2 regions of the Paenalcaligenes hermetiae genome follow, and region 2 is predicted to be linked to the other one. Evidence: riboswitches for the same ligand, from Rfam matches in the RefSeq annotation. Region 2 holds a riboswitch; the other holds the start of a gene.
What was found. Region 2 has a riboswitch for S-adenosylmethionine ahead of metX (homoserine O-succinyltransferase MetX). Riboswitches for the same ligand answer to the same signal wherever they lie in the genome.

Region 1: linked by a shared signal. The riboswitch ahead of ABD980_RS11005 (hypothetical protein) and the one ahead of metX (homoserine O-succinyltransferase MetX) in region 2 are both predicted to bind S-adenosylmethionine.

Annotation. Positions count from the first base shown of each region.
Region 1 is NZ_BAABKD010000011.1:379,333-382,677, reverse strand. Features, by position in the region: gene ABD980_RS11015 (YgaP-like transmembrane domain) at 1-117, shown strand, start outside; gene ABD980_RS11010 (alanine/glycine:cation symporter family protein) at 238-1,584, shown strand; gene ABD980_RS11005 (hypothetical protein) at 1,643-1,900, opposite strand; SAM riboswitch class V at 1,903-1,969, opposite strand; SAM-I-IV-variant riboswitch at 1,988-2,082, opposite strand; gene ABD980_RS11000 (ferredoxin reductase family protein) at 2,279-3,345, shown strand, end outside.
Region 2 is NZ_BAABKD010000009.1:271,660-275,004, reverse strand. Features, by position in the region: gene gshA (glutamate--cysteine ligase) at 1-1,266, opposite strand, end outside; gene ABD980_RS07040 (response regulator transcription factor) at 1,370-1,603, opposite strand; SAM riboswitch at 1,788-1,866, shown strand; gene metX (homoserine O-succinyltransferase MetX) at 1,858-3,066, shown strand; gene metW (methionine biosynthesis protein MetW) at 3,063-3,345, shown strand, end outside.

The DNA.
Region 1 (3,345 bases), on a different contig from region 2:
GGCACGATTGGCTTATGGGGCTGGATTGGCGTAGTGCCTTTAGTTACGGGTTTAATGGGTTACTGCCCTTTGTATCCTTTGTTGGGGCTTAACACTTGTCCGTTAAAAAATAAATAACCACAATCGTTTTCTTCTTACGTCAAAAGACTGCTGTATGCAGTCTTTTTTTTCGTGTCTAAAAGGGGTAGTATCGATGGTTTATTTGGTGGCCTACAGCAAGGCGTAAGGAGAAAACGCATGGAAAAGCTCATTGAATGGATACATGCAATTAATGCGATTGCATGGGGATCACCCATGCTGATGTTATTGGCGGGAACAGGTTTGTTTCTTACTGTTGGCTTAGGTTTTATGCCGCAGCGTAAACTGGGCTATGGGTTCAGAATGCTCTGGCAAGGGCGACGTAGCACAGAGCAGGGGGATATCAGCCCTTTTAATGCGTTGATGACCGCCTTGTCTGCCACGATTGGTACTGGGAATATTGCAGGGGTTGCGACAGCTATTTATTACGGGGGACCAGGCGCGATTTTTTGGATGTGGCTTATCGCACTCATTGGTATGGCGACAAAATTCAGTGAGGCCGCTTTAGCCGTGCATTTTCGTGAAGTTGATAAAAATGGGCATTATGTGGGTGGCCCAATGTATTACATTCGTAACGGCCTTGGGAAAAACTGGAAATGGTTAGGGGTGATTTTTGCTGTTTTTGGAATGTTGGCCGGTTTTGGTATAGGTAACAGTATTCAAGCAAACTCAGTAGCGGATGTGATGCAGTCTACGTTTAGCGTTCCACCTTTGTTCAGTGGTTTTATCATTGCTGGGCTGGTTGGGTTGGTACTGCTAGGGGGTATTAAGCGCATTGGCGAGGTGGCCGGTAAGCTCGTTCCGGTGATGGCGCTATTTTATGTAGGTGGCGGTTTATTAGTATTGATATTGCATATTGATCGCATCCCCGAAGCGGTGGGGCTAATTCTTTATCATGCTTTTAACCCTACAGCAGCCAGCGGTGGTTTTATGGGTGCCACGGTGTGGGCAGCCATCCGTTTTGGTGTGGCTCGCGGGATTTTTTCCAATGAGGCTGGGCTGGGAAGTGCACCCATTGCGCATGCTACCGCGCAAACGGATAGTCCTATTCGTCAAGGCACGGTCGCCATGTTGGGGACGTTTTTAGACACAATCGTTGTTTGTACTATTACCGCTTTAGTGATTGTGGTGACAGGCGCATGGCAAAGCGGGGAAAATGGAGCCACTTTGTCCGCCTATGCGTTTTCTCAGGGGCTAGGAGAAATTGGGCGTTACATTGTGAGTATCGGTGTTGCTCTTTTTGCTTTTACTACTATTATCGGGTGGAGTTTTTATAGTGAGAAATGCGCACAGTTTTTGTTTGGGGAGAAATCCAATCTACCTTTTCGCTTGATTTGGGTGGTGGTCATTCCTATTGGGACATGGCCTGGTATGGACTTAGCCAGTTTATGGCTAGTGGCAGATACGTTAAATGCGTTAATGGCGGTGCCGAATCTTATCGCATTGTTATTGCTTAGTCCGGTTGTATTTAAACTGACCAAAGCGTATTTTTCTCAGCATCACTAAAACCTAGTAAAAAGCTCGGTAATATGCCGAGCTTTTTACTTAAGAAACGTATTCGGTATTAGCGGTAGCGATTAATAATACGCTGTTTGCAAAGCTCTGCCACCATAGGCTGAATTTTTTCTAATAAGCTCAAGCATGTGTTTTGACCAATGCTACGCCATGCGCCCGAGGGACGTGGGCCAAATAAAGAGGGGGCGTCTGGTTGAAACGCGCCGATAAATTGGTTGCTATCCACATGGGTAATGTGCATATAGCTGGATCCAGGAACTACGCTTCCCGTAAACGTTTGGCCATCGATTTCGAACTGATAAGACATGGTATTTCCTTTTTAGCTCTTTAGCACCATGCAGGGTGAGCAAGTCGGTATAAAAAACCCATAAAAAAAGCCCGCAACAGCGGGCAGCGATATCCCATTGGTTGCGTAATGCCGCATTATTTGTCCACCTTGTGTGGGTCACAGGTTGGCATGGGGGGTAACCCCAACTCGTAATGCATAAAAACACTATAACGGTAAATAAAACCGGTTGTCAAGCGTAGGTGTCATCATACTGCTGGCTATATTGTAAATAATAATTGTTTTTATTATTGTTTTTTTATCTGGAATTAAAGTTGTTTGATAATTTAATTCATGATGTATTCATGAGAGATGAGGTATCTTTGTAAAATAATAAATAGTTATTTTAAGGCTGATTAAATGAAAAAGGTTCTCATCGCTTTTATTGCTTTATTTAGTATTTTATGGGCCTTGGACGCTTTTATGCATCCCATTGCAGGTGGTGATTTATTATGGCAGTGGCGAAATTATCTCTTGTATTACACCGGTGTTGTTTCATTTGCCTTAATGGGATTAGTAATGCTTTTGGCGACACGTCCTGTATGGGCGGAGCGTTGGGTAGGGGGCATGGATCAGGTCTATCAGCTGCATAAATGGGCAGGGATTTGGGCTGTTTTATTTGCGGTGAGTCATTGGTTAATTAAATTATCAAAGCCTCTTATTGTTGCTTTGATTGGTAATGCCAACCGAGCTACTAAAACCCCATTGCTTTCTTTTTTTTCTGACTATAAATCGTTAGCTAAGTCTCTTGGGGAATGGGCAATATATGCTGCTATTATTATGCTGGTATTGACGCTTTGGCGCTCTTTCCCCTATAAGTTTTGGCGACATTTGCATCGTATTATGCCCGTGTTGTTTTTAATGGTGGGCTTTCACGCGTTGGTTTTAATGCCGTTGTCATATTGGACACAACCCATAGGCTTTGGGCTAGTGACGATGTTGGGGTTGGGGCTATATGGTGCATGGCAGGCTCTAACCCAGCGAATAGGGATGAAACATCGTTATTTAGCGCAGGTTGTTCAGTGCGAGCTGGGCCAAGATCAGGTCTTATTTTTGCGTGCGCAAGTTGATGCGCGTTGGCCTAATCACCAGCCAGGGCAGTTTGCTTTTATTTGTTTTGATCGCCAAGAAGGGGCGCATCCTTTCACGATCGCAAGTGCTCCACATGCTGATGGTCATATTGATTTTCGTATTAAGGCGTTGGGCGACTATACGCAGAAAATGGCAGCAAAGATGCGTCCTCATATGTTTTTTGAGATAGAGGGGCCGTATGGTCAGTTTGCATTAGATCGTATTAACCTTCAGCGCGAGCAAATTTGGATTGCCGGCGGCATTGGTATTACCCCATTTATTGCTTGGCTAGAAGCTTTGATCATGCAGCCTCAAGCGGTGACTGCTCAGTTGCACTATTGTATTGATAGAGCCGA
Region 2 (3,345 bases):
TTGCTCTGCCCCTTTGTCGAAAAGCGCCGCATAGGGTTGCATGGCAAGGATTAAATCTTCTCCCCAGCTTTTTAGCTCCACGTCTTGCTTGTTTTGATTACGTAGTAGCAGCCCGGGCTTACGACCCTCGACAACCACTTTAGCAAAGTTGTTTTTACTGTCTTGGCAGAATCCACCATCAGGAAAGACGGGGCTAGGCTCGGTAGCACAAAATAATAAAAACACATCCAAAAAGCGTGCGGTTTCCGCTGATAGACCGATAGGATCAAAGGGGTCAATATCTAAGCAGCGCACTTCAATGTATTCCACGCCACGGTTAGCTAAAGCGCTAGAAGGGCGCTCATTGGCTTTAGGCGTGCGTTTAGGGCGAATATTGGAATAGTATTCGTTTTCGATTTGAAGAATATTGGTGTTGAGTTGGATCCATTCGCCATTACGGTGCGTACCAATATCCGCATATGCCGGCCAGCTTGTGGTAGCGGCACGACGCATGCGTAGTAAAAATGTATCCAGATCGTTGTAACAGAGCTGGAGCTCGGCCTGCGCCTCTTTGTTTTGATAGCCAAGATCACTCATGCGCAAGCTAGTTGCCCAAGGCAGACAATAGGTATCAGGCGCAATTTTTTCTAATGGGAGCTGGTGCTCACCCAGAAAATCCTTGGACACGGCTGGCGAGGCGCCGAACAAATACATAAGTAGCCAAGAATAACGCGTGAAATTGCGAATCAAAGCTAAATAGCCATTGGAGCGTTGCTCTTGGAAGGTGCGCCCGTCAATTTGTAATAAAGGCCAAATACGGTCGGGCAGCGAGTAGTTGTAGTGCACGCCGGCAATACATTGCATGCGCTTACCATAGCGCTCTGCTAAGCCGCGTCGATAGACGTGCTTGAACATACCGGTGTTGGAAGTGCCATACCAACCGATTTGAATATCGGCCTCTTCGGGTAAGTGAGCAGGCATCGATTGATTCCAGATGATTTCATCACCCAAGTGGCGTACGACAAATTGGTGCACATGTTGTAGCTCTGTACGTAAATCCTCAACAGAGGCATAGGGAGCGGTAATTAGCTCCAAGAGGGCTTCAGCATAGTCCGTGGTGATACGGCTGTTGCACAAGGTTGAGCCCAAGGCAACAGGGTGAGGGGTAGAGGCAAGAAAAGCAGAGTGATCTACCCGGAGCCCTTCTTTTTCAACTCCCCGACGGATGTCGCTCAGGAGGGTTAAATTTGAAGCAAGGGCTTTTATTGGATTCTGGCTCAATGTCATTACCTACGTTCACTTATTATCCGACTTATGATGTGGTCGATTGTAATGCGCAATCCAAATAAAGGGAAAGACACACGTAGGGAGGCTAGGGGGACGTCGGTTTTTAGCCGCTTTTTGTGACAGGGGGTTCGATGGGCAGCTTGATTAAGGACAGGTGATAGGCTTTGCTAATGGCTGCGGCGCGGTTAGAAACATTGAGTTTATGATATGCATTATGCAAGTGGTACTGCACAGTGTGATGCGTAAGTCCCAGAGCTTTGCCTGCCTCAACATTGGTTTTTCCTAGAGCGATGAGTTGTAAGCAGGCGATTTCTCTCAAGCTTAGTTCTTCGTTCATACATTAACCTCAGTATCATGAAAATGACAAATTATGACTTCGATGCCATTGTTTAAGTCTTTTTTAAAATACTCAAGATCTGAGAGGCTGGTATTAACCCTAGGGGATTTTATTTAGCTCAAACTCTTGTTTTAGGGGCATGACGGGATTTTTGTTTTCGAAGGTGCTAAACTATTTGCTTGTCTTTTTTGTTGGCGCCGATTTGCTTGATCCGCTTGCGGGCGCTCCATAAATCCAGCTAAAGAGGTCCGTCTATGGTCTCCAATACAGCTTCTATTATTATTCCTGATGGCTCGGTCGGTGTGGTTCAACCCGAGATTATTGCTTTTGATGAGCCGTTGCACTTGTCTAGTGGTCAGGTTCTACCCCAGTATGAGCTCGCCATTGAAACCTACGGTCAGCTTAATGACGATCGTAATAATGCCGTCCTGATTTGTCATGCTTTAAACGCCTCACATCATGTAGCGGGCATTGATCCAAATGACCCTAAAAATATCGGTTGGTGGGACAACATGGTTGGCCCGGGTAAAGCCGTTGATACAGATCGCTTTTTTGTGATCGGTGTCAATAATATTGGATCTTGCTTTGGCTCTACGGGTCCAGCCTCAATCAACCCAGAAACTGGTAAACCTTGGGGCGCAGATTTTCCGTTATTAACCGTCGAGGACTGGGTGCATGCCCAAGCGCGTTTAGCGGATTACTTAGGGATCAAAAAATTTGCTGCTGTCATGGGTGGGTCTTTAGGTGGTATGCAGGCGTTAAGCTGGGCGATCACCTGCCCAGATCGCTTAGAAAATTGCATTGTGATTGCTAGCACTCCTCGCCTTACTGCCCAGAACATCGCCTTTAACGAGGTAGCACGTCGTGCCATTATTACGGATCCTGAGTTTTATGATGGAGACTATTACAGTCGTAATACTGTGCCCAAGCGAGGTTTATCTGTGGCGCGTATGGTTGGGCATATTACTTATCAGTCAGACGAGGTCATGGCAGAAAAGTTTGGTCGTGCACAGCGCGATCCTAAAGAAGATGGACAGTACCGCTATGATTATGGCGTAGAGTTTGAGGTCGAGTCTTACTTGCGCTATCAAGGCGAAAAATTCTCTAAGTATTTTGATGCGAATACTTATTTGTTGATTACGCGTGCTTTGGATTATTTTGATCCGGCACGCGCCCATAACGGGGATTTGGCACGTAGCTTAGAGGCCGTTAAAGCCAAGTTTTTATTAGTTTCTTTCACGACAGATTGGCGGTTTACACCAGAGCGCTCACGTGAAATTGTGCAAGCGTTGCTTAAAAACAAAAGAACGGTCACTTATGCGGAGATCGATGCCCCCCATGGGCACGATGCTTTTTTATTAGATGATCGTCGTTATCACGGTGTGGTGCAGGGCTATTATGATCAAATCGCCGAGCAATTGGGCCTAGGGCCGCGGCAACGCACTACAGGAGTTCTGGCATGAGTCATCAGCAATCCGTACAGCCAGTGAGCTTAGCGCAACGCCCAGATTTAGCACGTATTGCAAGTTGGATTGAGCCATCGACCCATGTATTGGATTTAGGTTGTGCTGACGGTAAATTATTGGCGTATTTGCAGCGTACTAAAAATGTACAAGGCACCGGTATAGAGCGCGATCCCCAAGCGGTGGTAGCCAGTGTGCGTCGGGGGGTGCCTGTGATTCAACAGGATCTAGAAGAGGGTCTGGCCTTATTTGAGGACCAGCATTTTGATACGGTGGTCC